DNA from 2 places in the Nocardioides imazamoxiresistens genome. Region 1 is predicted to be linked to the other one. Evidence: riboswitches for the same ligand, from Rfam matches in the RefSeq annotation. Region 1 holds a riboswitch; the other holds the start of a gene.
The links. A riboswitch is a leader RNA that binds a small molecule or an ion and turns the genes downstream of it on or off. The one in region 1 is predicted to bind cobalamin.
Positions count from the first base shown of each region.

Region 2: another riboswitch for cobalamin. It lies ahead of RDV89_RS14400 (ABC transporter substrate-binding protein); the one in region 1 lies ahead of RDV89_RS17975 (ABC transporter substrate-binding protein).

Region 1 covers NZ_JAVYII010000009.1:86,710-103,035, forward strand. The annotation lists gene RDV89_RS17925 (carbohydrate ABC transporter permease) at 1-13, opposite strand, end outside; gene RDV89_RS17930 (ABC transporter substrate-binding protein) at 10-1,356, opposite strand; gene RDV89_RS17935 (SDR family oxidoreductase) at 1,439-2,383, opposite strand; gene RDV89_RS17940 (helix-turn-helix transcriptional regulator) at 2,525-3,367, shown strand; gene RDV89_RS17945 (PPOX class F420-dependent oxidoreductase) at 3,402-3,833, opposite strand; gene aztD (zinc metallochaperone AztD) at 3,973-5,238, opposite strand; gene aztC (zinc ABC transporter substrate-binding protein AztC) at 5,235-6,176, opposite strand; gene RDV89_RS17960 (ABC transporter) at 6,178-7,407, opposite strand; gene aztB (zinc ABC transporter permease AztB) at 7,465-8,397, opposite strand; gene aztA (zinc ABC transporter ATP-binding protein AztA) at 8,455-9,126, shown strand; cobalamin riboswitch at 9,136-9,332, shown strand; gene RDV89_RS17975 (ABC transporter substrate-binding protein) at 9,491-11,008, shown strand; gene RDV89_RS17980 (ABC transporter ATP-binding protein) at 11,086-12,555, shown strand; gene RDV89_RS17985 (ABC transporter permease subunit) at 12,552-14,264, shown strand; gene RDV89_RS17990 (FecCD family ABC transporter permease) at 14,327-15,430, shown strand; gene RDV89_RS17995 (ABC transporter substrate-binding protein) at 15,487-16,326, shown strand, end outside.
Region 2 covers NZ_JAVYII010000006.1:123,722-137,071, reverse strand. The annotation lists gene RDV89_RS14420 (ATP-dependent 6-phosphofructokinase) at 1-1,074, shown strand, start outside; gene RDV89_RS14415 ((2Fe-2S) ferredoxin domain-containing protein) at 1,102-1,857, opposite strand; gene RDV89_RS14410 (ABC transporter ATP-binding protein) at 1,854-2,651, opposite strand; gene RDV89_RS14405 (FecCD family ABC transporter permease) at 2,648-3,628, opposite strand; gene RDV89_RS14400 (ABC transporter substrate-binding protein) at 3,694-4,710, opposite strand; cobalamin riboswitch at 4,773-4,962, opposite strand; gene bluB (5,6-dimethylbenzimidazole synthase) at 4,978-5,643, shown strand; cobalamin riboswitch at 5,638-5,826, shown strand; gene RDV89_RS20250 (precorrin-8X methylmutase) at 5,882-7,423, shown strand; gene RDV89_RS14385 (precorrin-2 C(20)-methyltransferase) at 7,420-9,000, shown strand; gene RDV89_RS14380 (organic hydroperoxide resistance protein) at 9,225-9,656, opposite strand; gene RDV89_RS14375 (TetR/AcrR family transcriptional regulator) at 9,759-10,358, shown strand; gene RDV89_RS14370 (cobalt-precorrin-4/precorrin-4 C(11)-methyltransferase) at 10,342-11,109, opposite strand; gene cbiE (precorrin-6y C5,15-methyltransferase (decarboxylating) subunit CbiE) at 11,106-12,344, opposite strand; gene RDV89_RS14360 (NUDIX hydrolase) at 12,341-12,736, opposite strand; gene RDV89_RS14355 (alpha/beta hydrolase) at 12,747-13,350, opposite strand, start outside.

The DNA of each region.
Region 1 (16,326 bases):
CGGGGGCACTCACGAGGCCGCCCCGTCGTTGAGCGCCGCCGACGCGTCGACGCGGTCGGCGATGGCCCGCAGGGTCGCCGCGGCGGAGCGACCGCCGAGGAAGCACTCCTCGAGCTCGTTGGCCAGGTCGACGTTGACCTCGGCGAACGTCGGGGTGGTCACGTCGGCGACGTCGCGGTCCTCGATGGTCGTCACCTGGTCGGCGTAGACGCCCATGAGGTCGCCGCCCACGGCGAAGTCCAGGTCCTCGGCCGCCAGCGACTCGCGGGTCGGCAGGAGCACGGAGGCCTCGCAGAACTGCTGCATCGCCTCCGGCGAGGACAGGTAGACGAGCAGGTCGGCCGCCAGCTCCGGGTTGGCGGAGTCGCGGGTGGCGACGACCGCGTTCCCACCCAGCTCGCTGGCGCGCCGCTCGTCGCGGGGCTGGTAGGTCACCGCGTACTCGAACCGGTCGCCGATCGTCTCCGCGAAGGCCGGCACCAGGAAGTTGCCCGCGAAGAGCATCCCCAGGCGCCCGGCGGTGAACTGCGCGTCGGGGTAGGTGGGGCTCTTGGTCGACGTCGTGCCCGGCACCCACCCGTTCTCGAAGAACGACCGCGTGAACTCCAGCGCGCGCCGCCCGGCGTCGTCGTCGAGGGCGGCCGAGGTGAGCTCCTCGTCGTAGAGGTGGCCGCCGGCCATGAACAGCCAGGTCAGCCACCGGAACGCGCCGGCGGCCTGCCAGTTGACGGCGAAGGCCGAGCGGCCGTCGGGCGCGGCGTCGCGCACGCGGTCGGCGACGTCGCCGAACTCCTCCCACGACCAGGCGTCCTCGGGGCGGTCGGGCACCGAGGTGACGCCGGCGTCGCGCAGGACGTCGGGGCGGTAGACCAGCGCGGTGGTGTCGACGTGCTGGGGGATGCCGTAGCGCCGGCCGCCGAAGGTCACCGCCTCCATCAGCGCCGGGCGCACGTCCTGCGCCAGCTCGGCCAGCGGGTCGGTGACGTCGAGCAGCTGTCCGGTCGCCGCGTACAGGCCCATCGTCGGGTAGTCGACCCGGAAGACGTCGGGCGCGGTACCCGAGAGCAGCCCCGCGTCGACGCCCGTCGCGAAGTCGGCGAACGGCACGACGGTGAGGTCGACGGTGACGCCGCGCTCGGCGGCGAACTGCTCGCCCAGCCGTGCGTACACCTCGGTCTCCACGTCGGTGCCGTAGACCTGCATCGTGACGCGGTCGCGTCCGCCGCTGCTGGTGCTGGAGACCCGGCGCGTGAGGCCGGCGCACCCGCCCAGCGCTGCCGCGCCCAGCGCGGCACCACCCGCAGCGACCCCGCCCCGCAGGATCGTGCGCCGACCGATCCGCACGGGGGCTGGCATGGATCGGAGTCAAGCACACCGTTCACAACCGACGCCTCACCCCAAAGGGGCGGTGGCAGGGGTACGCACGGGCGTCGCGGCGTCAGCCGAGGCGCACGCCCGTCAGCTCCTCCGACACGTCCCACAGCCGGGCCGCGGCCGCGTCGTCGCGCAGCGGGCGCCACAGCCGCTGCGGTCCGGGCGGACCGCCGACGCGTCCGGGGCCCTGCGGACCGAAGAACGCGACGGCGCCCTGCGAGGTCGGGTCGCTGGTGGTCGCCGCCAGGAGGGCCGGCAGGGCCGCGCTCTCGGGCGTACCCGTCAGGCCACGCGCGGAGAGCCAGCGGATCAGCCGCACCCCGCGGGTGTCCTCCGCGCGACCCACCTCCGAGCGCGCGGCCAGCAGGCTGGTCGGCGCCACGCCGGGGTGGGCCAGCGTGCTGGTCACGCCCCACCCGCCCGCCGCGCTGCGGCGCGCGAGCTCGGCGGCGAACAGGCCGCAGGCGATCTTGGACTGCCGGTAGGCCGCCATCCCGTCGTAGTCGGCGGTCCACTGCAGGTCGTCCCAGTGCACGCTGCCGCTGCGGGCCGCGATGCTCGTCTGCGACGTCACGCGACCGCGTCCCTCCCGCAGCAGCGGCAGGAGCGCCGCGGTCAGGGCGAAGTGGCCCAGGTGGTTGGTGCCGAGCTGCAGCTCGAAGCCGTCGGCGGTCGTGCCGCGCTCGGGCGGCGTCATCAGCCCGGCGTTGTTGACGAGCAGGTGGAGCGGGCGCCCCTCGGTGACGAGACGCTCCCCCAGCGCGGCCACCGACGCCAGCGAGGCGAGGTCGAGGTCCTCGAGCCGGACGGTGGCGCTCGGCGCCTGCTCCCGGATCCGCGCGACCGCGGCCTCCCCCTTCGCGCGGTTGCGCACGGGCAGGACGACCTCGGCCCCCGCCCGCGCCAGCGCCGTCGCGATCCCCAGCCCGATGCCGTCGCTGCCGCCCGTCACCACGGCGCGCCTGCCCGTCTGGTCGGGGACCGCCACCTCGAACGTCCTCGGTGCCACTGTGCGCTCCTGCCCGGCTGCTCGCCCGTCGTCGTCCCCGGGCCGCTCCCGGGGACGACCCCAGCCTGCGACCTCCGGACGACGCGGACCACGGTCTGTCGATCCCTGGATGACGGCTCCCGGAGCGGGCAGCATGAGCGCATGATCGACCGACCCGGTCTCGCCGGCTTCCTGCGTCGACGTCGCGAGGCGCTGCAGCCCGAGGACGTCGGGCTGCCCCGGGGCGTGCGCCGGCGCACCCGCGGCCTGCGCCGCGAGGAGGTGGCCGCGCTGTGCCACATGTCGACCGACTACTACTCGCGTCTCGAGCAGGAGCGCGGCCCCCAGCCCTCCGAGCAGATGGTCGCGGCCATCGCGCAGGGCCTGCACCTCACCCACGACGAGCGCGACCACCTGTTCCGCCTGGCCGGGCACCGGCCGCCGCTGCGCGGCGCCAGCGGCGACCACGTCGGCCCCGGCATGCTGCGCATCCTCGACCGCCTCGTCGACACCCCCGCCGAGGTCGTGACCGAGCTCGGGGAGACGCTGCGCCAGACCCCGCTCGGGGTCGCTCTCGTGGGTGACCTGACCCGGTACACGGGGCCGGCGCGCAGCATCGGCTACCGGTGGTTCACCGATCCCGCCGCGCGGGACCTGCACCCGGTCGAGGACCACCACTTCTACTCGCGCATGTACGCCTCCGGCCTGCGCGGGGTGGTCGCGCGCCGGGGCCCCGGCTCCCACGCGGCCCGGCTCGCCGACCTGCTCCTCGAGCGCAGCCAGGAGTTCCGCGAACGGTGGGCGGAGCACGAGGTCGGGATCCGCCCCCGGCCGCTCAAGCGCTACGAGCACCCCGTGGTCGGCCGCCTCGAGCTGGCCTGCCAGGTCCTCCTCGACGCCGACGAGTCGCACCACCTGCTCGTCTACACCGCCGAGCCGGGCAGCGAGTCCCACGAGAAGCTGCGCCTGCTCGGCGTCGTGGGCGCTGCGGGCGCCGGGGCCTGACGCGGTCCACGCGGGGTCGAGCGGGGTCGGGCGCTCAGTCGCCCACGCGCTCCCCCGAGACGCCCTTGCCGCTGTTCCAGCCGTGCCAGCGGTCGACCTCGAGCACGGCGGTGACCCGCGGGCTCTCCTGGTCGGGGTAGTCCTGGCCCCGGTAGTGCCGGCTGATCCGGTTGATGTCCTCGAGACCCTCGTCGTCGCGCAGCTCGACGGCGCGGCCGACGACGGAGACGTGGACGTACCACGACGCCTCGTCGAGGACCGTCAGCGACAGCCGGGGGTCGCGGCGCAGGTGCTGCAGGCGGACCCGCGTGCTGTCCATGCTCAGCAGGATCCGGTCGTCGTCCTCGAGGAGGTACCAGGTCGCCACCGACACCGGGGCGCCGTCCTTGCGCAGCGTGGCGACCACCGCCGGGTTCGGCTTGTGCAGCAGCGCGCGCAGGTCGTCGGGGAAGGGCATCTCGGGCATCGGTTCCTCCTGGTTCGTCGCGGCGGGGACCTTCGCACGGTCCCTCCGGCCAGTGTGCTGGGCGGCGGAAGACGCGACCGCTCCCCCACCCGCGGACGGGTGGAGGAGCGGTCGGGCGCTGCGGCTGTGCCGGCGGGTCTCAGCCGGCGGCGGGCGCCAGCTCGTTCGGCGTCACGTCGAGCTCGGTGCTGGCGAGCACCTCGCCCGTGGTCAGGTCGACCGCGTGCACGGAGTCGCTCGCGGGCTCGGTCACGTACGCGACGTCGCCGGCGACGGTGATGGCCGGGTGCGGGTCCTGCCACTCGGCCGGGCCCTCCCAGGCCTCGACGACCTCGAAGGAGTCGGTCAGCTCGCCGGTCGCGGGGTCGATCACGTGGATGGCGCCGTCGGTGCCGAGGAGGTACGCGAGGTCGCCGGGGCCGCGCACGACGTCGCGGAAGGTGTAGCCCACGCCCTCGGGCAGGTCGACGACCTCGTAGGTCCCGGCCTCGGTGTCGATGAGCGTCACCGCGTTCAGCAGGTAGCCCTCGGCGTCCGGGTCGTTCTTGTAGTCGCCGACGACGAGCGGGCTGGTCTCGCTGACGTAGGCGTTGCCCATGCGGCCGTAGGGCTCGTCCGGGGCGTCGAGCTTGGTGATCTCGCCGTCCTGGTAGACGAGCGCGCCGTCCTCGCAGCCGAAGACGACGGCCTCGCCCTGCGCGGTGCCCTCGCCGTGCACGCCGGGGCACTCGTCGCTCTGGGCGACGACCTCGCCCGCGGCGTCGCGGACCTCGATGCCGGAGCGGCCGTCGGCGTTGCCGACGGTGGTGAGGAAGGTGCCGTCCTCGAGCACGACGGAGACGCCGTGGTGGGCCTCGACGCCCTCGACCGTCTCGGTCTCCGGCAGCTCGCCGGCGGCGACCGCGTCGGTCAGGTCGGCGGTCTCGAAGATGGTCGAGTCGCTGGTCCCGTCGGCGTACAGCACCGTCTTGCCGCCGTGGCGCACGACGTGACCGGCGGTGTCGGCCTCGAAGACGAGGTCGGTCAGCGCGGCGCCCTCCTCGGTGCCGGCGCCGGTGTCGAGGACCTGGAAGCCCTCGCTGGTGGTGACCATGACGTGGCGGTCGTCGCCGGCGGCGTTGAGGCGGGTGAACTCCTCGGAGTCGAAGTCGCCGACGACCTCGAGGGTCTCGCCGTCGAGCACGAGGATGCCGCCTTCGTAGGCGACGGCGAGGCGCGGGCCGGGCGACGCCGGCGAGCTCGTGGAGCCGCTCGTGGCGACGTCCGTGGCGTTCTCGTCGGCCTCGCCGGAGGAGCAGGCCGCCAGCGTCGTGAGCGCACCGAGCGCGATCGCCGTGACGCTGAGGCGGAGGGGGTGGGAGTGGCGCAAGGTCTCTTCCTTCTGGTGGGTGGTGGTGGCCCTCATGCGGACAGGCCGTCGGTGATGCGCTCGGTGTTGACGCGCATCATGGTGAGGTAGTCGGGGGCACCGCCGTCGGGTGCCGTGAGCGACTCGGTGAACAGCTCGACGACGTCGACGTGGACGTCGGCCTCGCTGGCGAGCGCCTGGACGAGCCGGTCGGGCGAGGACGACTCGGCGAAGATGGTGGGCACGCCGGTCTCCTCGACGGCACCGACGAGGTCGGCGAGGTCGGAGGCGGACGGCGCCGCCAGGGTCGTGCCGCCGGGGATCACGGCGCCGACGACCTCGAAGTCGAAGCGATCGGCGAGGTAGCCGAAGACGTGGTGGTTGGTGACCAGGGCGCGACGCTCGGCGGGGATGGACGCGAAGGACTCCGTCATCTCGGCGTCGACCTGCTCCACCTCGGCGCGGTAGTCGGCGGCCTGCTCCTCGACCACGCCGGCGTCGACGCCGTCGAGGTCCGCGAGCACCGGGGCGAGCGCGTCGACGACGTCGAGGACGCGGGCGGGGTCGGTCCAGAAGTGGGAGTCGGGGGTGCCGGCCGCGTCGCCCTCGGCGTACTCGAGGACCTCGATCACGTCGCCCGCCACGAAGGTCGGCACGTCCTCGTCGGCCGCGGCGTCGAGGTGCTGCTGCAGCCCCTCCTCCAGACCGAGGCCGTTCGAGACCACCAGGTCGGCCGAGCGCAGCCGGGCCGCCTCCTGCGCCGAGATCTCGAACGAGTGCGGGTCGGCGTCCGGCTTCATCAGCGTCATCACCTCGACCTCGTCGCCGACCAGGTTCTCGACGACGTCGCCCAGGATGTTGGTCGAGACGACGACGAGGGGGCCGTCGTCGGAGCCGCCGACCGCGCAGGCGCTCAGCGAGCCGGCGGCGACGAGCGCCGCGGCAGCGAGGGTGGTGGCTCGGGTGATGGCTCGGGTAGTGGCAGGGCGGCGCACGTCAGCGTCCCGTCTCGGCGGTGAACGCCGGCTCGTCGAAGGTCTCGAAGGTGCGGGCGACGCGGGCGCCGTCGGCGAAGTCGATCTCGAACAGGCGCCGCTCGACGGGCCCGCTCAGGTACGCCCGCTGCTGGTCCGCCAGCAGCGCCGGCGCGCGGCCCCCGGCGACCGACGTGGCGACCAGCGGGTCGGTCTCGGCGAGCACCGCACCGTCCTCGCCGTCCATCACGAGCACGCGCCCGTCCGCGGTGAGCGCGAGCAGGTGCTGCTCGGCGTCGTCGACGGCCGTCACCGACACCAGCGGCTCGGGGGCGGGCAGCAGCGTCCACGAGCGCTCGCGGGTGTCGAGCAGCCAGATGCCCTCCTCCCCGGCCAGGGCCGCGACGGTGGGGCGGCCCTCGCGGTTGTCGAGGTCGCTCGCCGCGGGCGCGGTGGTGCCGTCGGGGTACGGGACCCGCTCGACGACCAGCTCCTCGTCCTGCACGTGGGCCAGGAGCGCGCCGTCGGCGCAGCCGAGGACCGCGCCGACGCGGGTGGTGATCGTGCCGGCCGGGTCCACGCACGCCTCGGTGAGGCCGGTCGGCTCGCCGTCGGAGGTGTACGCATCCACCTCGCCGTCACCGGTCGTGACCAGCGCGAAGGACCCGACGGGCACGACCAGCCCGGCGTGCGCGCCGACGTCGAGGCGGAACCGCTCGTCGATCTCGCCCTTCGACAGCTGCTCGGTGTCGAGGAGCACCGCCTCGCCGGATTCCGGGAAGAACAGGCCGGTGCCGCCGGTCGTGGAGAGGTTCGTGGTCGCGACCGTGGCCGTGCCGCCGCCCTCGACGGCGCCCAGCAGCTGCGGGTCGGCGCGGTAGTAGTGGAAGTGGTCCACGTGGTCCCAGGTCCACCGGCCGCTGTCGACGATCTCGACACCGGCGTCGGTCTGCGCGAAGAGGTAGCGCCCGTCGGTGGTCATCGCGGTCGGCGCGCCGATCTCGCCGAGGTCGGTGACGCTCTCGTCGAGCAGGTCGAGGTGGCTGACCGCGCCCGACGGCGCGATGGTGGTCAGCCCGAGCTGCGGCTCGGAGACCTCGGCGGCGCCGGCGACGGCGCCGTGGCCGTCGCCGCCCGTGTCCGAGGCGTCCGAGGCGGCGGCGTCCTGCGCCTCCTCGGGCTCGGAGGAGCAGGCGGCCAGCGTGAGGGCGAGGACGCTGACGACGGCCAGGCTGGGGATGCGGGAGCGCACGGAGGTCCTTTCGGTGCGGTCGGGGGCGGGCGGAAGAGGGGCGGGGAGAAGGACGGCTCAGGCCGGCGAGCCGGCCCGCTCGGCGGTGGCGGCGACCGGCTCGGGCGTCGTCGCGCTCGGCGGCACCACGCCCCGGTGCTCGTGGGGTCGGCGCCACGAGCGGATGCCGTCGAGGGCCGAGCGCAGGAGCCACGAGACGCACGCGATGGCGATGGCCGAGCCCGCCACGGACGCGCCGGCGGCGGTCGCCGCGTGCCACGAGACGAGCAGCCCGACGAGGACGGCCAGCACGCCCAGCGCCGCGGCGAGGGCCATCCGCGTGGGGATCCGCGCGGTCCAGTGCTGGGCCGCGACGGCCGGCGCGAGCAGCAGACCGACGACCAGCAGCGAGCCGACGGCCTGGTAGGAGGCGACGACGGCGAGCGTGACGAGGCCGACCAGGGCCGCCTGGGCCACGCGGGGCGCCAGGCCCAGCACGGACGCGATCCGCGGGTCGACGGCCAGCGCGACGAGCGAGCGGTGGGCCAGCGCGGCGACGAGCAGCCCGAGGGCGGCGGCGCCGGCGAGGAGCACGAGGTCGAGCGGCGCGATCGCCAGGATGTCGCCGAAGAGGATGGCGGTCGCGTCGGTGGCGAAGCTGCCGGAGTGCGACACGATGATGACGCCGAGGGCGAGCATCGCGACGAACAGCAGGCCGATGCTGGTGTCGTAGGACAGCCGGCCGCGCCGCTGCAGGACGCCGATGCCCAGGCTCATCGCGACGGCGCTGACCGCCCCGCCCAGCATCGCCGGCCAGCCGAGGACGGTGGCGAGCGCGACGCCCGGGAGCATCCCGTGCGCCAGCGCCTCCCCCAGGAAGGCCATGCCGCGCACGACCACCCAGGTGCCGACGACGCCGCACAGGACGGCGACGAGGCTGCCGCCGAGCAGGGCGCGCTGGAGCAGCTCGAGCGAGAACGGCTCGAGGAGCGCGTCGTGGAGGAAGGTCACGGCGGAGGACGCTAGACGGAAATGGGAATGATTATCAAACTGAGTTACGGTGCTCCGGTGATCGACGCCCCCGCCGCCTCCCCCCGCACACCCGACGTCGCGCCGACCGTCGCGCGACTGCGCGACGTGCACGTCGTCTTCGGCCTCCGCCCGGCCCTGTGCGGCGTCGACGTCGACGTCCGGGCGGGCGAGGTGCTGGCGGTCGCCGGGCCCAACGGCGCGGGCAAGTCGACGCTCCTCGAGGTGCTGGCGGGCACCCGCGTACCGACCGGTGGCACCCGTTCCACCGGCGCCGCGACCGCCTTCGTGCCCCAGCGGGCCGCCGTGCCCGACAGCCTGCCGATCACGGTGCGCGACGTCGTGACCCTCGGCGCCTGGGGCCGCCTCGGGCCCTGGCGTCGCCTCGACGCGACGGCCCGCGCGGCCGTGGAGGAGGCGCTGGGCCGGATGGGGGTCGCGGACCTCGCCCGCAAGCCGTACGCCTCCCTGTCCGGCGGTCAGCGGCAGCGGGCCCTGCTGGCCCAGGGCCTCGCGCGCGGCGCGGACCTGCTGCTGCTGGACGAACCGACGACGGGGCTCGACCGGGCCAGCGGTGACGCCATACGGGTCGCCGTGCGCGACGAGGCCGGGCGCGGGGTCGCGGTGGTCTGCGTGTCGCACGACCCGGTCGTGCTCGCGGAGGCCGACCGCGTGCTGCACCTCGAGGACGGCCGGGTGGCCACGCGCTAGGGTGGCGCCGCTGGTTCGCCCCGGCACCCGGTCGGCGGCGAGGCAAGAGGGAACCCGGTGCGAGACCGGGACTGCCCCGCAGCGGTGAGCGGGAACGACCGCCGTCATGAAGCACTGGGACCACAGGCCCTGGGAAGCGACGGCCAGTAGGGACACGCCGGCCCCCGAGCCGGTGCGTACGCCCGCGAGTCCGAAGACCTGCCAGCACCCCGCGCAGCGCCGTGCTCGCGGGTGGTCGGATGCCTCGAGGGCGGGCTCCACGACACGTCGGACCAGCGGTACGCGCGCGTGCGCCGTGGCGGTCCGGGTGCGCGTTCCTCCTCGTGGCGACGGCCTTCACCAGCTGTCCGAGGAAGAGACTCTGATGACGCACCGCACCCCCCGCCGCTCCCCCCGCCCCACCGCGGCCGGCGCCCTGGCGCTCGTGGCCGTGGCCGCCCTGACCGCCTGCTCCCCCGGCGGCTCCGGCTCCACCGACGCATCCGACGAGGCGCGGCTGCGCTTCGCGTACGCGTTCACACCGACCACCGCGCTGTCGCCGTACTCCGACGACGCCACCACCGCCTATGCCGCCGGCGCCACCGAGACCCTCGTCCGGCTCGACCCGGCCGGCCTGCCGGAGCCGTCGCTGGCGACCCGCTGGGAGCAGGTCGACCCGACCACCTGGCGCTTCGAGCTGCGCGACGACGTCGTCTTCCACGACGGCACGCCGATGACCGTCGAGACCGTCGTGGCCGCGCTCGACGCGGCCGCCGCGGCCGAGCCCGCTCCCCGCGCGCTGGCGGGCGGCACGATCGACGCCCGGGCCGACGGCGACGGCGCCGTGCTCGTCGCGACCGCGGAGCCCGACCCGGTCCTGGTGCAGCGCCTGACCTCGCCCGAGCTCGTGGTGCTCGCGCCCGACGCGTACGCCGACCCGGCCCGGCCGACGCCGGTGGGCACCGGGACCGGGCCGTACGAGATCACCGACACCGACCTGTCCACGAGCATGACGCTCGAGGCGAACCCGGACTACTGGGCGGGCACGCCCGCGCTCGACGGTGTCGACGTCACCTTCGTCGGCGACGCGGGCGCACGGCTGCAGTCGTTCCGCTCCGGGCAGGTCGACCTCGCGCAGGCGCTGCCCGCCGCGCAGCTCGACCAGATCGACGACGACCAGCTGCTGGCGGTGCCGCTGCCACGCACCGTCAGCCTGCACCTCACGCAGACCTCCCCCGTGCTCGCCGACCCGGGCCAGCGCGAGCTGGTGCGCGCGGCCGTGGCCGAGCTCGACCTCGCGGGCACCATCTACGCCGGGCGTGCCGAGCCGGCCGGCGGGCTGTTCAACGCCGCGGTCTCCGCGTGGGCGCAGGACCGGGACGAGCCCGCGTACCCCGACGCCGCCGCGGTGGCGGAGGCCGGGCCGCTGCGGCTGGCCACGTTCACCGACCGACCGGAGCTGCCCGAGATGGCCACCGCGATCGCCGACGCCCTGCGCGCCACCGGCTTCGAGGTCGAGGTCGTCGCCCGGCCCTACGACGAGATGGAGGCCGACTACCTCGACGGCGCCTACGACCTCGTCGTCATGAGCCGCTCGTACGGCCAGGACACGGCCGACCCGGTCGGCTACCTGCAGGCCGACTTCTCCTGCGGGGGCACCTACAACCTCAGCCGCTCCTGCGACCCCGACCTCGACGCCGAGCTCGCGGCGGCCCAGACCCTCGCCGACCCCGACGAGCGCGCGGCCGCCGCCGTCGCGGTCGAGCAGCAGGTGCTCGCCGACGTCTGGGCGGTGCCGCTCGTGCACGACGCCACCCAGTTCGGCTTCGAGGGCGTCACCGACCTCGCGGCCGACCCGTTCGAGCGCGCCGTCGTCACGCACACCACGAGCGTGCAGCGCTGAGGACGCAGGCGCTGGCGCGCTGGAGCGACGTCCGGCTCGCCACCCCCGACGGCACCCGCCTGCTCGGCCCGCTCGACCTGGAGGTCGCTCCGGGCGAGCGGGTCGCTCTGGTGGGTCCGTCCGGGGCCGGCAAGAGCCTCACCGCCCGGCTCGCCTGCCTCCCGGCGCCGGCCGGGCTGCGGCTCAGCGGCACCGTCACGGTGGCCGGGCGCTCGGGCCTGCTCGCCCAGGAGTCCGCGACCGCGCTCGACCCCAACGTGCGGGTCGGGCGCCAGCTCGCGCTGGCCGCACGACGCTCCCACCGCGGTCGCACCGCCGTCCGCGCCGCCGTGGCCGAGGTCCTCGACGAGCTCGGTCTGGACGCCGCCACGGCCGACCGGCACCCGACCCTGCTCTCGGGCGGCCAGCGCCAGCGCGCGGCCCTGGCGCTGGCGCTGCTCGCCGGCCCGGACCTCCTCGTCGCCGACGAGCCGACCTCGGCCCTCGACCCCGTCACGGCCGCGACCGTGGTCGACGCCGTGCGTCGCGCGCTCGAGCGCCGGGGGGCCGGGCTGCTGCTGGTGACGCACGACCCCGACGTGGCCGCCGGCCTGTGCGACCGCGTCGTGCACCTGCACGACGGTCTCGTGGTCCCCGCGCCCGCTTCTCCGGCCGCGCCGGACCGGGTCGGCCGGGCCGGCCGGGTCGGCCGGGCCGGCCGGGTCGGCCGGGCCGGCCGGGTCGGCCGGGTCGGCGCGGCGACCGCGAGCGCCGGGGTCGACGGGCTGCTGCGCTGGGACGGCGTGACCCGCACCTGGCCCCGGCCGGGACGCGCGCCCGCCGGCGTCAGCGACGTCACCGTCGCGGTGCGGCCCGGCGAGCACACGGTCGTGCTGGGCGCCTCCGGGGCGGGCAAGTCGACGCTCGTGCGCCTGGCCGAGGGCCGCGAGCAGCCCGTCGCGGGACGGGTCGTGGTCGGCGGCCGCGACCTCGCGGCCCGCGCGCGCGGGCGCCGCGTCTCCCCACCCCTCCTGCAGTCGGTGCCCCAGGACGCGGGCGGCTCGCTGACGCCGTGGCGCACCGTCGGGCAGCTCCTCGACGAGGCCCGCCGGCTCGCGCCCGACGCCCCCACGACCGCCGAGCTGAACGATGTCGCCCACCTGGACCCGGCCTGGTCCGACCGGCTCCCCGGCACGCTCTCCGGCGGGCAGCGCCAGCGCGTGGCGATCGCCCGGGCGCTGGCCGCCGACCCCCGCGTCCTCCTCGGCGACGAGATGCTGAGCGCCCTCGACGTGCCGCTGCGCGCCGCGCTGGCCGCGGGGCTGCGGGCGTACGCCGACGACCGCGGCACCACGCTCGTGCTGACCACCCACGACCTGCGCACGGCGCGCCACGTGGCCCGACGCGTCGTGGTGCTCGCGAACGGCGTGGTCGTCGACGACGGGCCGGCCGCCGTGCTGCTGGACCCCGCGGCCGACAGGGCGGCCGACCCCGGTCCCTCGCCCGATCTCGCCGCAATGCTGGCCGCGTCGGCCCGGGTCGCCGGGGTCGCCGGGGTCGCGCCGTGAGCGCCCTGGCCCGGGTGGCGGCGACCGTGCTCGGCCTCGTGCTGGTGGTGGCCGCGCTCCCCTGGCTCCGTGGCGAGGACCCCGCCGAGACGGTGCTGCGGGTGCGCTTCCGGGCCCGCGGCCGCGACCCCGAGGCCGTGGCCGCGCTGCAGGAGCAGCTGGACCTCGCACCCGACCCGGTCACCGGTGCGCTGCGGTGGCTCGGGGCGGCGCTGCGCGGCGACCTCGGCGAGAGCTGGGTGAGCGGGCGGCCCGTCCTCGACCTGGTCGCCCCGGCCGTCGCCGCCTCCGCCACGCTGGCCGCCGCGGCGCTGCTGGTGGCCCTGGTCCTGTGCGCGCTGGCCCTGGCGCTGCCGGTGCGGCGCGCGGCCCGCACGGGCGAGCCGGTACGCCCCGCGCTCGGCATCGCCGCGGTCGGCGTGGCGGCGCTGCCGGAGGTGATCGTGGGCAGCCTCCTCGTCGTCGGCGTCGCGGTGCACCTGCGGCTGCTGCCGCCCACCGGGTGGGACGGCTGGAGCAGCGTCGTGCTGCCCGCCCTGGCCCTCGGGGTCCCGGCGGCGGGACTGCTGACCCGGCTGCTCGCCGGGGTCGTCGACCAGACCCTGACCGAGCAGTGGGTGACGACGTGGCGGGCGAACGGCGTCGCGCCCCGCTCGATCGGCGCGGCGCTCGCACGTCGGGCCGTCGCCCGCGGGGCCGGGCAGGTCACCGTGGTGTGGATCGGGATGCTCGGCACGGCCGTGGCCGTCGAGAAGGTCTTCACCGTGCCCGGGGTCGGCACCACCGCCGTGCGGGCGGCCCTCACCCAGGACGTGCCCGTGCTGCAGGCCTGCCTGCTCGCGGTCGTCGGGCTGGGCCTGGTCGGGGCCGGGGTGGCGGTCCTCCTGCACCGGCTGCTGCTGGGCGGGGCCCGCGACCGGGACGACCTGGCCGCCACGACGACCGGGGGTCGGGGCGCACCGCGAGTGCTGCTGGCGGCCGCCGGGACGCTGGCCCTCGTGGTGGTCTCGGGCCTGCCGCGCGACGGGCGTACCTCCGACCTCTCCGCGCGCCTGGCCTCCCCCGGCCCCGCCCACCCGCTGGGCGCCGACGCCGTCGGCCACGACCTGTGGGGCCGCGTCGCCGACGCGACCGTGCTGACCGTCGGCCTCGCCCTGGTCGTCAGCGTCGCCGCGTTCGTCGTCGCGCTCGGCGCCGGCCTCGTGTGCCGCCGCCTGCGGGTCGGCGCGCTCGACGTGCTCGTGACGGTCCCGAGCACGGTGGTCGGGCTGGTCGTCGCCGCCGTGATCGGCCCGGGCCTGACGGGCGCCTGCGTGGCCGCGGCCGCGGTGGCCTGGCTGCCGCTCGCGGTGCACGTCCGCGCGCTCGTCGTGGAGGGCCGCGGGTCGGGCCACGTCGGCGCCGCCACCCGCCTCGGTCTCGCCCGGCTCCGCGTCGCCCGGGTGCACTTCCTGCCGGGGGTCCTCGGCCCGCTCGCGCTCCACGCGCTGGCCCGGCTGCCCCTCAACGCCGTGGCGATCGCGGGCCTCAGCTTCATCGGCCTCGGCGCGGACCCGGACGCCGCCGAGCTGGGCGCGATGCTCGCCGAGGGGCTGCGCTACCTGGAGACCGCGCCGTGGACCGTGCTCGTGCCGGGCGGCGCACTGCTGCTGCTCGGCGTCGCCTCGGGCGCCGCGCGGCCGCGCGGGCCCCTCCGACCGGAGGGGTGAGTCCGCGGCCCGCCATGAGATGGTTGTTGCATGTTGTTCGCAAGAAGGGCCGGGACGCGCCCGTGACCGCCCTTCACGCCGTCGTCGACACCGCCGCCCCCGCCGGTCCCGACCCGCTCGGCGTCGCCTCGCAGCGTCGCCGCGCGTTCGTGTGGACCACCGGCCTGGCGCTCGTGCTGCTGGTGACGCTCGTCGTCGGCGTCGGTGCCGGCCCCGTCGCCGTCTCGCCGGCCGACTCCGCGCGGATCCTGCTGCACCACCTCACCGGGCTCCCCGCCGAGGTCACCTGGGAGCGTCGTCACGACGCGATCATCTGGGAGATCCGCGCGCCGCGCGTGCTGCTCGGCGCCGCCGTCGGCGCCGGGCTCGCGATGGCCGGCGTCGTGCTGCAGGCGATGGTGCGCAACATCCTGGCCGACCCCTACGTGCTCGGCATCAACTCGGGGGCGAGCTGCGGCGCGGCGGGCGCGATCCTGTTCGGCCTCGGCGCCGGCTTCGGCGAGTACGCCCTGCAGGGCAGCGCCTTCGTCGGCGCGCTCCTGGCCTCCCTGCTGGTCTTCCTGGTCGCCCGCAGCTCCGGGCGGATCACCTCCGTGCGGCTGCTGATGGCCGGGGTGGCGATCGGGTACGCCCTCTCCGCCGCCACGAGCTTCCTCATCTTCGCCTCCGACTCGGCCGAGGGCTCGCGCTCGGTGATGTTCTGGCTGCTCGGCTCGCTGGGCCTCGCGGCCTGGAACGGCGCCCTCGCGGTGGCCGTCGTGGTGGTCGCGGCAGCGATGGCGTACCTCGTGCTCGTCGGGCGGCGCCTCGACGCGCTGGTCGTCGGCGACGAGACCGCCCTGACCCTCGGCGTGCACCCCGAGCGCTTCCGCACCACCTTGCTGGTGCTGGTCTCGCTGGTCGTCGGGGTGCTCGTCGCGATGGCCGGGAGCATCGGGTTCGTCGGCCTGGTCATCCCCCACCTGGCCCGCCGGCTCGTCGGCGGCGCCCACCGCGTCGTCGTGCCGGTCGCGGCGCTGCTCGGCGCGATCCTGCTGGTCTGGGCCGACGTCGTGGCCCGCACCGTGCTGGCCCCGCAGGAGATCCCGATCGGGATCATCACCGCGCTCGTCGGCGCGCCCTTCCTCCTGCTCCTCGTGCGCCGCTTCCAGGCGGTGCCGTCGTGAGCCCGTCCCCTCGTTCCCGAACCCCGCAGACGACCCCGCAGACGACAAGGATCCCGATGAGCCTCCGCCGCCCCGCCCGCCGTACCGCCGTCGCGACCACCTCCGTCGCCCTGCTGCTTCCCCTCGCCGCCTGCGGCGCCGCCGACGGCCAGGACGCCGCCATCTCGGTGGAGAACTGCGACGGCACCGTCGAGCTCGACGGTGCGCCCGAGCGGGTCGTGATGCTGAAGAGCGCGGCCGTGCCCACGCTGCACGAGCTCGGGGTGCTGGACCGCGTCGTGGCCCGGGCGGGCGTCTACCCCAGCGCGTACTACGACGACGAGACCCTGGCCGCGCTGGAGGAGATCCCCCTGCTGACCGACCGCACCGACGCCAGCGGCCACCTGCAGATCTCGCGCGAGGAGGTGGTGGCGGAGACCCCCGACCTGGTGCTCGGCGAGACGGAGAACCTGAGCCGCGAGACGCTGTCGTCCTCCGACATCCCGGTGATCGAGGAGCCGGCCTTCTGCGGGTCGCTCGAGGGCGACGCGAGCTTCGAGGACCTCTACGACCAGGTCCGCCTCTACGGGGAGGTGTTCGATCGCACCGACGAGGCCGACGCCTACGTCGCCGAGCTGGAGGAGCGGGTCGCGGCGCTGGAGGCGACGGTGCCCGCCGACGAGGCGCGCACCGCGGCGGTCCTCTACCCGACCATCGGTGGCGGCGTGACGTACGCGTACGGCCGCGGGTCGATGTCCGCGCCGCTGCTCGAGGCCGCGGGCCTCGAGAACGTGTTCGGCGACGTCGCCGACCGGGTCTTCGAGGTCAACGCGGAGGAGATCGTGGAGCGCGACCCGGACGTGATCCTGGTGCTGCACAGCGACGGGGAGGCCGCCGGCGTCGTCGACGCGGTCGCC
Region 2 (13,350 bases), on a different contig from region 1:
GTCACCTGCGGCGGCCTGTGCCCGGGCCTCAACAACGTGATCCGCTCGCTGGTGCGTGCCCTCGACGACCACTACGGCGTCTCGGACGTGGTGGGTTTCCGCAACGGGTACGCCGGCCTCGACCCTGCCACGGGCCTCGAGCCGGTGGCGCTGACGCGGGACTACGTCGCGGACATCCACGAGCGCGGCGGCACGGTGCTGGGCTCCTCGCGCGGCGCCCGCGACGTCGGCGTCATGGTCGACACGCTGGTGCACCACGGCATCGACATCCTCTTCGTCGTCGGCGGCGACGGCTCGATGCGCGGCGCCCACGTCATCTCCGAGGAGTGCCGGCGCCGGGGCCTGGAGATCGCCGTCGTCGGCGTGCCCAAGACGATCGACAACGACATCCCCCACATCGGCCAGAGCTTCGGCTTCCAGACCGCGTTCGCCCGGGCCGCGCAGTCGATCACCGCCGCGAAGGTCGAGGCGCAGGCCGCGGTCAACGGGGTCGGGATCGTGCAGACGATGGGTCGCCACGCCGGCTTCATCGCCTGCTACTCCGCGCTCGCCGCGCAGACCGCGAACTTCGTGCTGATCCCCGAGGTGCCGTTCACCCTCGACGGCGAGAACGGGCTGCTGGCCCACCTGCGCCGCCGGGTCGCCGACCGCGGGTACGCCGTCGTCGTGGTCGCCGAGGGCGTCGGCCCGCACCTGCAGGAGGGCGCCGGCGACGCGACCGACGCGTCGGGCAACGCGATCCTGGGCGACCCCGGGCGCTACCTGCGCGACCGGATCCGCGCCGACTTCGCCGAGCACGGCGAGGAGGCGACCCTGCGCTTCTTCGACCCCGGCTACCTGATCCGCTCGGTGCCCGCCGACCCGGCCGACGCCGTCTACTGCTCGCGCCTGGCTCAGACCGCGGTGCACGCCGCCATGTCGGGGCGCACCGACATGGTCGTCGGGCGACGCCGTCACCGCTTCGTCAACGTGCCGATCGGCGCGGTCGTGCAGCGCTCCCACAACGTCTCCCCCGACGGCGACCTGTGGCTCTCGGTGCTCGAGTCGACGGCCCAGCCGCGCTCGATGGTCTGAGCGCGGCCGTCAGGTCCGTCAGGGCCGTCAGGGCTGCTCGGGCCGTCGCCGCTCCAGGCGCTTCGCCGCGAGCGGGACGCCCTCGACCAGGTGGGAGTCCACCAGGGCGTCGACGTCGTCCGCACCCAGGCGGGCGTACCAGCTGTCGTCCGGCTGCACGCACACCACCGGCGCGTGGTTGCAGGGGAACAGGCAGCCGGTCTGGGTGACCAGCACGTCGTCGTCGCCGAGGTCGCGGGCGCGCAGCGCACGACCCAGGGCCTCCGCGGTGGCGTCGGCGCCCTGCGCCGAGCAGCGCGGCCCGCGGCAGACCAGGACGTGGTGCCGGTGCCCGGGCACGTCCTCCCAGGCCGCGGAGGTCAGCGGCGCCTCGGCGCCGTGGATCGGTCGGGTCACGTCGAGGACTCCCAGCTCGAGGTCGGACTCGTGGCGCAGCAGCGTGGTGGCGACGGCGACGACGGGACGGTGCCCCGAGGTCTCGCCGCGCTCGCGCCACCAGTGCCCGGCGATGCGGCGCAGCCACGAGTTGGCGGGCGCCAGCGTGCCGAGGCTGACGCCGAGCAGCACGACGCGCTCGACGCCCTCGTCGGCGAGACGTGTCAGGGCGGCGGAGAGGGACGGATCGCCGACCTGGAGGTACGCCACCTGCGCCCCCAGCGCGTCGGCCATCGCGGCCATCCGCCCCGCGTGGCTGGCCTCGCGCACGGACATGCCGACGAGCAGGCGCACCTCCCCCGGCGGCAGGTCCGGCACGGGTGGCACGGGCGGCACGGCGGCGGTCACCGGCCCCACCACCGCACGCGCACCCGGCCGTCGACCTCGGTGACGTCGACGCGGACGCCCCACACCCGCGCAACCAGGTCGGGCGTCAGCACGTCGGCGGCGGGGCCGGCGGCCACGACGCGTCCGGCGTCGAGGACGACGAGCCGGTCGCAGTGCGCGGCGGCCAGGTCGAGGTCGTGCAGCGCGGCCACCGCGGTCACCCCGAGGGCCCGGACCCGGGCGAGCAGGTCGAGCTGGTGACCGAGGTCGAGGTGGTTGGTCGGCTCGTCGAGCAGCAGCACCTCGGGCTCCTGGGCCACGGCGCGGGCGAGGTGGACCCGCTGCCGCTCGCCGCCCGAGAGGGTCGGCCAGGCCCGGTCGGCGAGGTGGTCCACGTCGGTGAACCGCATGGCCCCGCCCACCGTCGCGTCGTCGTCGACGGGGGCCGCGAACCGTCCCCGGTGCGGGGTGCGGCCGAGGGCGACGACGTCGCGCACCCGCAGGTCGAGGCCGGTCTCCGCGTGCTGCTCCACGAGCGCGACCCGGCGGGCCCGGGCGCCGGCCCGCAGGGCGTGGAGGTCGTCGTCGCCGATGCGGACCGTGCCCGCCGACGGTCGCCGCAGCCCGGCGAGCAGGTGCAGCAGCGTGGTCTTGCCCGAGCCGTTGGGCCCGAGCAGCCCGGTCACGGTGCCGACCGGGGCGTCCAGGGCCGCGTCGGCCAAGACGGTGCGCCGCTGCGCACCGCGTCCGACGTGCCAGGTCAGGCCCTCCGCGCGCAGGGCCGCGCCGCCGCTCGTGTCGCCCGTGCCGCTCACGCCATGCTCCGGCGTCGCGAGCGGTGCAGCAGCCACACGAACAGCGGCGTGCCGACGATGCCGGTGACGACGCTGATCGGGATCTCCGTGCCGTCCACGAGCGTGCGGGCGCCGGTGTCGGCCCAGACCAGCAGCACGGCGCCGGCCACCGCGGTCGTCGGCAGCAGCGCCCGGTGGCCGGGCCCCACGACCATCCGGGCCACGTGCGGCACCACGAGCCCGACGAAGCCGATCGCGCCGACGTGGGCGACGAGCACCGAGACGACGAGCGCGGAGCCCGCCAGCAGCAGCCAGCGCAGGCGGGTCACGTCGACGCCGAGGCTGCGCGCGCCCGTCTCGCCGAACGCGAAGGCGTCGAGGCTGCCGGCGCAGGCCAGCACCACCACGACCGTGACGAGCGCCGTGCCCACGAGCACGGCGACGTCGTCGGTGCGCACCCGCGCGATCGAGCCGAGCGTCCAGCGCATCACGCGGTCGGCCGAGTGCGAGTCGCCGTGCACCATCACCAGGAACGAGGTGTAGGCGGCGGCCGCCTGGCCCACCGCGACGCCCGCGAGGACGGTGCGGGTCGGGTCGAGCGTGCCGCCGCGCCCGACGGCGAGGAGCAGCACCAGCACCAGCGCGCCCAGGGCCCCGAGGAACGACGCGAGCGCCAGCGCGGCGGAGCCGACGAGCCCGCCGACGCCGATCCCGAGCACGATGACCGAGACGGCGCCGACGGCCGCGCCGCCGGAGATGCCGAGCAGGTAGGGGTCCGCGAGGTCGTTGCGCGTCAGCGACTGCAACACCGCGCCGACGAGCGCCAGCACGGTGCCGCAGGCCGCGGCCGCCAGCACCCGCGGCATCCGCAGCTGCCACACGATCTGGTCCTCGGCGAGCGTGACGCCGTGCTCGCCCAGACCGAGGCGCCGCGCGACGACGGCCACGACGCGGTCGGCCGGGACGTCCACGGAGCCGCGGCCCAGGGCGTACGTCATCGTCGCGGCGAGCACGAGCAGGCCGACGACGAGGACGGGCGCCGCCGCAGGTCGTCGCAACCCGGTCAGCCCTGCGCGCCGAGGGCCTCGAGGCCCTCGGCCAGGGTCGCGGCGCCCTCGGCGAGGCGTACGCCCGGGGTCGAGGCCGAGTAGGGCACCGTGACGTACGCGCCCTCGCGCACGGCACGCAGCTCGCTCAGCACCGGGTCGGCCTCGAGGAACGCGATCTTCTCCTCGGCCGACGACCACGAGGCGTCGGCGAGCGCGATCACGTCGGGGTCGGCGGCGACGACGTCCTCCCACGGCACCTCGGACCAGTTGCCCTCGACGTCGGCGAAGACGTTCTCGGCGCCGGTCGCCTCGACGACCAGCTGCGGGCCACCGTCGCCGGCGCCGGCCAGGGCGGCGTCCTCGCCGGAGTCGAACCAGAACACCCGGGTGCCCGCGCCGACCGCGGCGGCCTCGAGGTCCGTCAGCGTCTGCTCCTGGGTGGCGCGCAGCTCGGCGGCGCGCTCTGGCACGCCGAAGACGTCGCCGACGGCCTCCACCTCCGACCAGACCGAGTCCCAGCTGGTGGCGGCCACGTCGGAGGCGTCGGGGCAGCCGAACGGCGAGAGGTAGGACGCGACGCCGCCCTCGGCGAGCTCGTCCTGCGAGCCGGCCACCTCGTCGCCGAACGCGGAGACGTAGGAGGCGTAGACGAAGTCGGGCGAGGCGCCGAGCAGCTCCTCCCGGCTCGGGTAGGTCGCTGCGAGCACGGGCACCTCGTCGTACGCCGCGGCGTGGGCGTCCGCGACCTGGTCGTCGAGGTAGGCCGTGCCGGCCATCCGGTCCTCGAGCCCGAGGGCCAGGAGGACCTCGGTGGCGCCCTGGTTGAGGGTGACGGCGGCCTCGGGCGGTGCCTCGAGGGTGGTGGTGAAGCCGCAGGCGGTGACCTCGACGGGGAACAGGTCGGGGTCGCCCGCGGCGGCGCGGTCCTCGGCGGCGGGGGCGCCCGCGCAACCGGCGAGCAGGACCCCGCAGGCGAGCGCGGCGGTCAGGGGCAGGGCGGGACGCAGGGTGGGGCGAGCACGGGTGGACATGGCCATCCTTCGTGTCGTGGCTCGGTCGCGGAGCCATGCGGACGTGTGACGCGACCGTCCGTGGCGGACGAGCGCGGCCAGCAGGTCTTCGGACTCGGGATCGACCGGACGGAGCGCCTTCCCAGGAGCTGCGCTCCCAGTGGCTGCACGTGTGCGTGCCCCGCCCGTCACCCTCACCGCTGCGCGTCAGTCCCGGATTCGCACCGGGTTCCCTGGCTCGTGGTGAGCACGACTGGCAGGGGGAACCTAGCAGTAACCTCGCCCGCCGTGAACGCCCTTCGAGATGCGGACCCCGACCACCACGCGTACCCCGCCGAGGTGCGGGCCGCCGTCTACCGCGTCATCGGCGAGCGGCGCGACATGCGCCGCTTCGTGCCCGGAGCCACCGTCGACGAGGACGTGCTGGCCCGGCTGCTCGCCGCCGCCCACGCCGGGCCCAGCGTCGGGCTGATGCAGCCGTGGCGCTTCGTGCGGGTGGTCTCCCCCGCCCTGCGCGAGCAGGTGCACGCCCTGGTCGACGCGGAGCGTCACGCGACCGCGGCCGCCCTCGACGAGCGCGCCGCGGAGTTCCTGCGGCTCAAGGTGGAGGGCATCCGCGAGTGCGCCGAGCTGCTGGTCGTGGCGCTGCGCGAGGGCCGCGAGCCGCACGTGTTCGGCCGCCGCACGATGCCCCACATGGACCTGGCCTCCGTGGCCTGCGCGATCCAGAACCTCTGGCTCGCCGCGCGGGCCGAGGGCCTCGGCATGGGCTGGGTCTCGCTGTTCGTGCCCGACGACCTCGCGGCGCTGCTCGGCATGCCCGCGGGGGCCGAGCCGGTGGCCGTGCTGTGCCTCGGCCCGGTGCCGGCCTTCCCCGACCGCCCGAGCCTGGAGATCGACGGCTGGACCCGTGCGCGCCCACTCGCGGACTTCGTCACCGAGGACGGTTGGTAGGGTCCGTGCGCCAGTCGACCCCCGAGGGGTCAGGGAACCCGGTGCGACTCCGGGACTGACGCGCAGCGGTGAGGGCGACGGGTCGGGGCACGTCCGCGTGCCGCCACTGGGAGCCCGCTCCCGGGAAGGTCCCCGGCCCGGACGACCCCGAGTCCGAAGACCTGCTGGCACCCGGTGGCAGCCGCCACCTGGTCGAGCAGGGGCCCCGCGCACGGGCCCCCGGACCGAGCGAGGACGCATGACCCGCACGCGCACCGACCTGTGCCCCGGCGTGAGCCGGCCCTGGCCCGCCGAGGACGGCGGGCTGGTGCGCCTGCGGCTGGTCGGCGGCGCCGTGAGCGTCGGGGAGGTACGCGCGCTGCTGGGCGTCGCGGCGGCCCACGGCGACGGCGACCTGCACCTGACGCGCCGCGCCAACCTGCAGCTGCGCGCCCTGCCGCTGACCGGGACCGGGGCGCTGCGCCAGGACGTGGCGGGCGCGATCGCGCACACCGGCCTGCTGCCCTCCCCCAGCCACGAGCTGGTCCGCAACGTGCTCGTCTCGCCGCTGACCGGGATCACCGGCGGGCGCCTCGACCTGCGTCCCACCGCCCGCGAGCTGGACCGGGCGTTGTGCGCCGACCCGGCGTTGGCCGGCCTGTCCGCCCGCTTCCTGATGGTGCTCGACGACGGGCGCGGCGACGTCCTCGACCGGTCCGCCGACGTGGCGCTGACCGTGCTCGACGACGCGACCGTGCAGCTGCGCCGGGGCGACGGGCACTGGCAGCCGCCGGTGCCGGTCGCCGAGGCCGTGCCCGCGCTGCTCGAGGTGGCCCGCGCGTTCGTCGTCGCCCGCGGCGACGGCCCCGAGGCGCCCTGGCACGTCGACGAGCTCACCACCCCGCTGGACCTGCCGACCGCGCCACGCGACCCGCGGGTGCCCGCGGCGGCCGAGCCCCCGGCGTACGGCCTCGTGCGCGGCGAGAGCCCCGACGCCCCCGACCTGCGCCACGTCCCCGTGCCCGACGGGGTGCTCGGCGCGGCGCTGGCCACCGAGCTGCTCGACGGCCTGGCCGACGAGGCGCCGCTCGTCGTGACGCCGTGGCGCTCGCTGCTCGTGCCGGTCGTCCCCGCGGCGGCCACCGGCGGGCTGCAGGCGCCGACGCGGCGCTACGCCTACGAGGGCGACGGGCAGGCCATCTACGTCGACTCGTTCGCGATGATCCGCGCCGAGTCCGACCTGCGCCACGTGCCCGCGGACGCCGAGAAGGTCGTCGTGCGGATGGTGCACGGCACCGGGCAGACCGACCTCGCGCCGCAGGTCGTCGTCTCGCCCGACCTGGTCGGGGCGGCCCGCGCCGCGCTGCGGGCCGGCGCGCCGATCATCACCGACGCCCACATGGTCGCCTCGGGCGTCACCCGCACCCGGCTGCCCGCCGACAACGAGGTGCTGTGCGCGCTGCGCGACCCCCGCGTCGCCGACCTCGCCCGCGCCTGGGGCACCACCCGCTCGGCGGCCGCGCTCTCGCTGCTGGCCGACCGGGTCGCCGGCGCGGTGGTCGCGATCGGCAACGCGCCGACCGCGCTGTTCCACCTGCTCGAGCTGCTCGCCGACGGCTGCCCGCCGCCCGCCGCGATCGTGGGCTGCCCGGTCGGGTTCGTCGGGGCGGCGGAGTCCAAGGAGGCGCTGGCGGAGTACGCCGAGGCGCACGGCGTCCCGTACCTCACCGTCCACGGCCGCCGCGGCGGCTCGGCGATGACGGCATCGGCGCTCAACGCGATCGCGCAGGAGGCGGAGTGAGCACGCAGCCCGAGCCGGCCGAGCCCACCGAGCCCACCGCGGGCCGGTTCTACGGCGTCGGCGTCGGCCCCGGCGACCCCGAGCTGATCACCCGCAAGGGCGCCCGGCTGATCGCGGCGGCCGACGTGGTGGCGTACCACGCCGGGCGCGGCAAGACGTCCAACGCGCGCCGGATCGCGGCCGACCTGATCCCCGCCGGGGCCGTCGAGGAGGAGCTGGTCTACCCCGTCACGACGGGCACCACCGACCACCCGGGCGGCTACGCGGGCGCGATGGCGGACTTCTACCTCGCGTCGGCGCAGCGGCTGGCCGCGCACCTGGAGGCCGGGCGCGACGTCGTGCTGCTCTCCGAGGGCGACCCGATGTTCTACGGGTCGTACATGTACATGCACGACGCCCTCGCCGAGCGGTTCACCACCGAGGTCGTGCCCGGCGTGCCGGCCTTCGCGGCCGCGACGGCGACCATCGCGGCGCCGCTGGTGCGCCAGACCGACGTGCTGACGATCCTGCCCGGCACCCTGCCGGAGACCGAGCTCGCGCGACGCCTCGCCGACACCGACGGCGCGATCATCATGAAGCTCGGGCGTCGGTTCCCGGCGGTACGCCGCGCGCTGGCCGCCGCGGGCCGCCTCGAGCACGCCGTCTACGTCGAGCGGGCCTCGATGAGCTCCGAGCGGCACCTGCGCGTCGTCGACGTGGACGCGGACTCGGTGCCGTACTTCTCGCTGATCGTCGTCGCCGGCGACTCGCTGCAGGGACTCGGGCGGCGAGAGGCCGCCGGGGCGCCGGCTGCACCTGCCTCCTCGGCGGCCTCCGCGGCGGTGGTCGACGCGCCCGCCGAGGTCGTCGTCGTGGGGCTGGGGCCCGGGCCGGAGGCGTGGCTGACGCCGGAGGCGAGCGCCGAGCTCGCGGCGGTCGACCACGTGGTGGGGTATGCCCCGTACGTCAAGCGGGTGCCGCACCGCGAGGGCCTGACGCGGCACGCGAGCGGCAACACGGTCGAGGTGGACCGGGGCCGGCTGGCGCTCGACCTGGCGCGCCGCGGCGAGCGGGTCGCCGTGGTCTCCGGCGGCGACGCCGGCGTGTTCGGGATGGCGACCGCGGTCTTCGAGGCGCAGGTCGCCGCGGCGGCCGACGACGTGGCGTACGCCGACGTGCCCGTGCGCGTCGTGCCGGGCGTCTCGGCCGTGCAGGCCGTGGCCGCGCGCGCCGGCGCCCCGATCGGCGGCGACTTCGCCGTGATGTCGCTGAGCGACCGGCTCAAGCCGTGGGAGGTCGTCGAACGACGGCTGCGGGCGGTGGCCGACGGCGACCTCGTGCTCGCGCTCTACAACCCCCGTTCGGCCAGCCGGCCCGACCAGCTGGGCGACGCGCTCGAGGTCCTGCTGGAGGTGCGCTCCCCCGCGACCGTGGTGGTCGTCGGCCGCGACGTCGGGCGGGCGGAGGAGTCGCTCGTCGTGACCACCCTGGGGGCGCTCGACCCGACGACGGTGGACATGAAGTGCCTGCTCGTCGTCGGCGCCTCGTCGACCCGCGTCGACCACGGACGGGTCTGGACGCCGCGCAGCGTGGGGTGAGATCCGGCCCGTGCCGGCCGGGTCGGATTGGTGGGTGCGGCCGGGCGAGGGCGCCCCGGACCCGCCGCCAGCCGGACCCTGTGCCGTTTCGCTCGACCTCTGCCCCGTTCACACAGGGTCTAGGTCGAGCGTTACCCGGTGAACCGGGTAATCCAGAGGCCCGGACACACCGACGCCCGCCCGGCCGAGGGGGCCGGGCGGGCGTGGGGCGTACGCCGGGGGCGTCAGGCGACGTCGACCTCGGTGGTGACGTCGATGTTGCCCTTCGTGGCGTGGGTGTAGGGGCAGATCGTGTGGCCGACCTCGACCGCGCGCTCCGCGTCGGCCTGCGAGACGCCGCCGCCGAACTCGACGATCAGCTTGACGGCCAGGCCGAAGCCGACGTCCTCGCGGGGGCCGATGCCGACCTCGGCGGTCACGGCCACGTCCTGCAGCTCGATGCCGTGCTGCTTCGCGCCGGCCTTGAGCGCGCCGAGGAAGCAGGCCGCGTAGCCCGCGGCGAAGAGCTTCTCCGGGTCGACGCCGCCGCCGGCACCACCGAGCTCCTTCGGCGGGATCAGGTCGACCTCGAGCGAGCCGTCGGAGGTGCGGGCGTGGCCCTGGCGGCCCTCGCCGGTCGCGGTGGCGGACGCCGTGTACTTGATCTCGGTGGGCATCGCGATCTCCTTCCGGGAGATGTAGAGTGACTAGTACGTCTACATCAGAGTGGCAGGTCCCGACGACCAACACAAGCCCGGTATCCAGGAAGGCGGAGCACCATGACGGCGACCACGACGCGCACGAGCCCGGTGCGCTCCCGCATCCTGACGGCCGCGCGGCGCCGCTTCTACGTCGACGGCATCCGCGCGGTCAGCGCCGACCGGCTGATCGCGGACGCCGAGGTCTCGAAGATGACCTTCTACCGCCACTTCCGCTCCAAGGACGACCTCGTCGTGGCCTACCTCGGCGAGTTCGTCACCGAGGAGCGCGCGGCGATGGCCGAGTCGCGCGCCGCCCACGCGGGCGACCCCGCCGCGGTGCTGCGCGCCTACGCCGAGCGGATCGGCACGCTGAGCTGCGTCGAGGGGTTCCGCGGCTGCGCCTTCCTCAACGCCGCGGCGGAGTACGCCGACCCCACCCACCCCGTGCGCGGCGTCGTGCAGACCCACCGCGCCTGGCTGCGCGGCGAGCTGGCCGACCTGCTGATCGAGCTCGGTGTGAGCGCCGGTCGGGCGGAGCGGGCCGCGGACGAGCTGCAGATGCTGCGCGACGGCGCGATGGTCGCCGGCACCCTCGACGGCCGACCGACCGAGGCCGCGGCCTCGCTGGTCGCGGCGGGCGAGGCGGTCGTGCGGGCCGCCCTCAGGCCCGGCGCTTGAGCGAGCGGTCGCGCTCGGAGTCGTAGAGGTACGACTCCCCCGCGCCCGCCGCGGACGGCCCGGCCAGGGCGCGACCCACGAGGATGACGGCGGCCTGGCGCAGCCCGGCCGCCTCGACCGCGTCCGCGACGTCGCCGAGCGTGCCGCGCAGCACGAGCTCCTCGGGCTGCGAGGCGCGGTGCACGACCGCGACCGGGCAGTCGGCGCCGTACGCCTGCGCCAGCGAGGCCGCCAGCTCCCGCGTGCGGGTGATCGCCAGGTGCAGCACCAGGGTGGCCCCGGTCGCCGCGAACGCCTCGAGCGACTCCCCGCCCGGCATCGCGGTCGAGCGCGCCTGGGTGCGGGTCAGCACGACGGACTGGGCGACGAGCGGCACCGTGAGCTCGCGGCCCACGACGGCGGCAGCGGCGGCGTACGCCGGCACCCCCGGCGTGACGTCCCACGTCACCCCCGCCGCGTCGAGGCGCCGGGTCTGCTCGAAGAGCGCGGAGTACAGCGACGGGTCGCCGGAGGTCAGCCGCACGACCTCGGCGCGGGCCCGGGAGGAGTCGACGAGCTCGGCCGTGATGGCGTCGAGGTCGAGGTCCTGCGTGTCGACGCGGCGGGCGTCGGCGCGGCAGTGGCCCAGCACCTCGGCGTCGAGGTACGTGCCCGGGTAGAGCACCACGTCGGCGGCGGCGAGCATCCGCGCCGCGCGCAGGGTGATGAGGTCGGCCGCGCCGGGGCCGGCCCCGACGAAGTGCACGGTCACGGGGTCTCCTCGGAGGACGTCGCGGGTCGGGTCCAGCTCCACTGGGTCACGGCGCGGGCGGGGGTGAACCCGCGGAAGCCGCCGATCGGCGTGGCCGTCTCGACGGAGAGCCGCACGAGCTCTCCCCCGTGCTCGGCGTGGCAGGCGGCCAGCAGCGCCTCGGTCTCGATCGTGACGCCGTGCACGACGAGCCGACCGCCCGGGACGAGCGCGGCCCGGCAGGCGTCGAGGACGCCGTCGCGGGTCGCGCCACCGCCGACGAACACCGCGTCGGGGCGCTCGAGGTCGCCGAGGGCGGCGAGGGCGGCGGGCGCGGCGCCGGTGACGACCCGCAGGTCCGGTACGCCCAGTCGCCCGGCGTTGCGGCGCACCCGGGCCGCGCGGGTGGCGTCGACCTCGACCGCCACCGTGCGGCAGGCGGGATGGGCGCGCATCCACTCGATGCCGACGCTGCCGGCGCCGGCGCCGACGTCCCACAGCAGCGCGCCGGGCGCGGGGGCCAGGCGGGCGAGGGCGGCGGCACGCACGTCGCGCTTGGTCAGCTGGCCGTCGTGCTCGAACGCGTCGTCGGGCAGGCCGGCGGCCCAGGACACCACCACCGGGGCGTCCGCGCGGGCATCGAGCGCCACGACGTTGAGCCGTGGGAACGCCGGCGGCTCGTCCGCCCAGGCGGCGGCGGTGCCCTCGACGCGGGACTCGTCGGCGGCGCCGAGGTCGCCGAGCACGGTCAGCGTGCTGGCGCCCCAGCCGCTCATGGCGAGCAGGGCGGCGAGGTCGGCGGGGGTGGTGGCGTCGGAGGAGAGCACGAGCACCCGGCGCCCGGGCGCGAGCTCGCGCAGCACGCGGCGCACGTCGCGGGCCACGGCGCTGACGACGACGAGCGACTCGGTCGGCCACCCCATCCGGGCGCCGGCCAGGGCGACCGAGGAGACCGCGGGCTCGACCCGCACGGCGTCGGCACCGGCGACCTCGGCCAGCGTGGTGCCGACCCCGGAGAGCAGCGGGTCCCCGGAGGCGAGCGCGACGACCGCGCGGCCGGCGTACCGCTCCAGCAGCTCCGGCAGTCCGGCCCGCAGCGGCGAGGGCCACGCGACCCGCTCCTGGCCGGCCGCGTCGGGCACGAGCGCGAGGTGGCGGGCGCCGCCGAGCAGCACCTCGGCGCCCCGGACGGTCGCGCGGTGCCGTTCGGGCAGCCCGGGCCAGCCGTCGGCGCCGATGCCGACGACGGTGATCACGGGCGCACCAGCAGGGGCAGCACGTTCTCCTCCAGCATCGGCGCGAGCGGCAGGCCCGCCGGCGGCGCGGCCGGGTCGACCCAGCGGACCTCGGCGATCTCCGCGGCCGCGGCGGGCTCGCCGTCGGTGGTCGCGGTGAAGACGGTCGAGTGCAGGCTGGCGCCCGGCTCGTTCGCGGCCGCGCCCTCGAAGACCCCCAGCAGGGCGAGGTCGCGCAGCTCGACGCCGATCTCCTCCGCGATCTCGCGCACCGCGGTCTGCTCGGGCGTCTCGCCCGCCTCGATCTTGCCGCCGGGCAGCATGAAGCGCTCGGTGCCGCGCTTGCGGACGGTCAGCACGCGGCCGTCGGCGTCCTGCAGGCACACCGCGGCGACGACGAAGTGGAGGGGCACGACGGGCAGGCTAGCGAAGCGCGTCGACGACCTCGCGCACGGTCGCGACGAGCACGTCGAGGCCGGGTTGCTCGACCGGGAAGTGCCCGCAGCCCTCCAGCGGCACCAGCCGCGTCGGCGCCCCGGTGACGCGGTCGAGGAACCGCACGCCCAGCTCGATCGGGGTCCAGGTGTCGGCGGCGGGGTGGGCGAGCGTGACGGGGCAGGCGGAGTACGCCTCCGGCGCGGGCGCCACGTGGCGGAACCAGCTGGCCAGCAGCCCGAGCGGGACCCGCGTCGCCCCGCCGAGGGGGTCCGTGGCGCACAGCCGCGACAGCTCGGGTTCGCGGCTCATCCGGCCCAGGTCGGCGACCCAGCCGACGGGCACCCGCAGGTGGCCCAGCGGACTGCGGCCGGCGCACCCGGCGAGCAGCCACGGGGCGTACCGACCCATCGGGCCGAAGCGGGCGGCCGCGGCCCGGGCGTCGGGGTCGGCGGTGTCGAGCAGGCAGGTCGCGACGACGTGGTCGACGAGACCGGTGCGGGCGGCGACCTCGTAGGCCAGCATCCCGCCCATGCTCGCGCCCAGCAGGACCAGCGGACGCGGGTCGGTGCGCTTCTCCTCCCGCACCAGG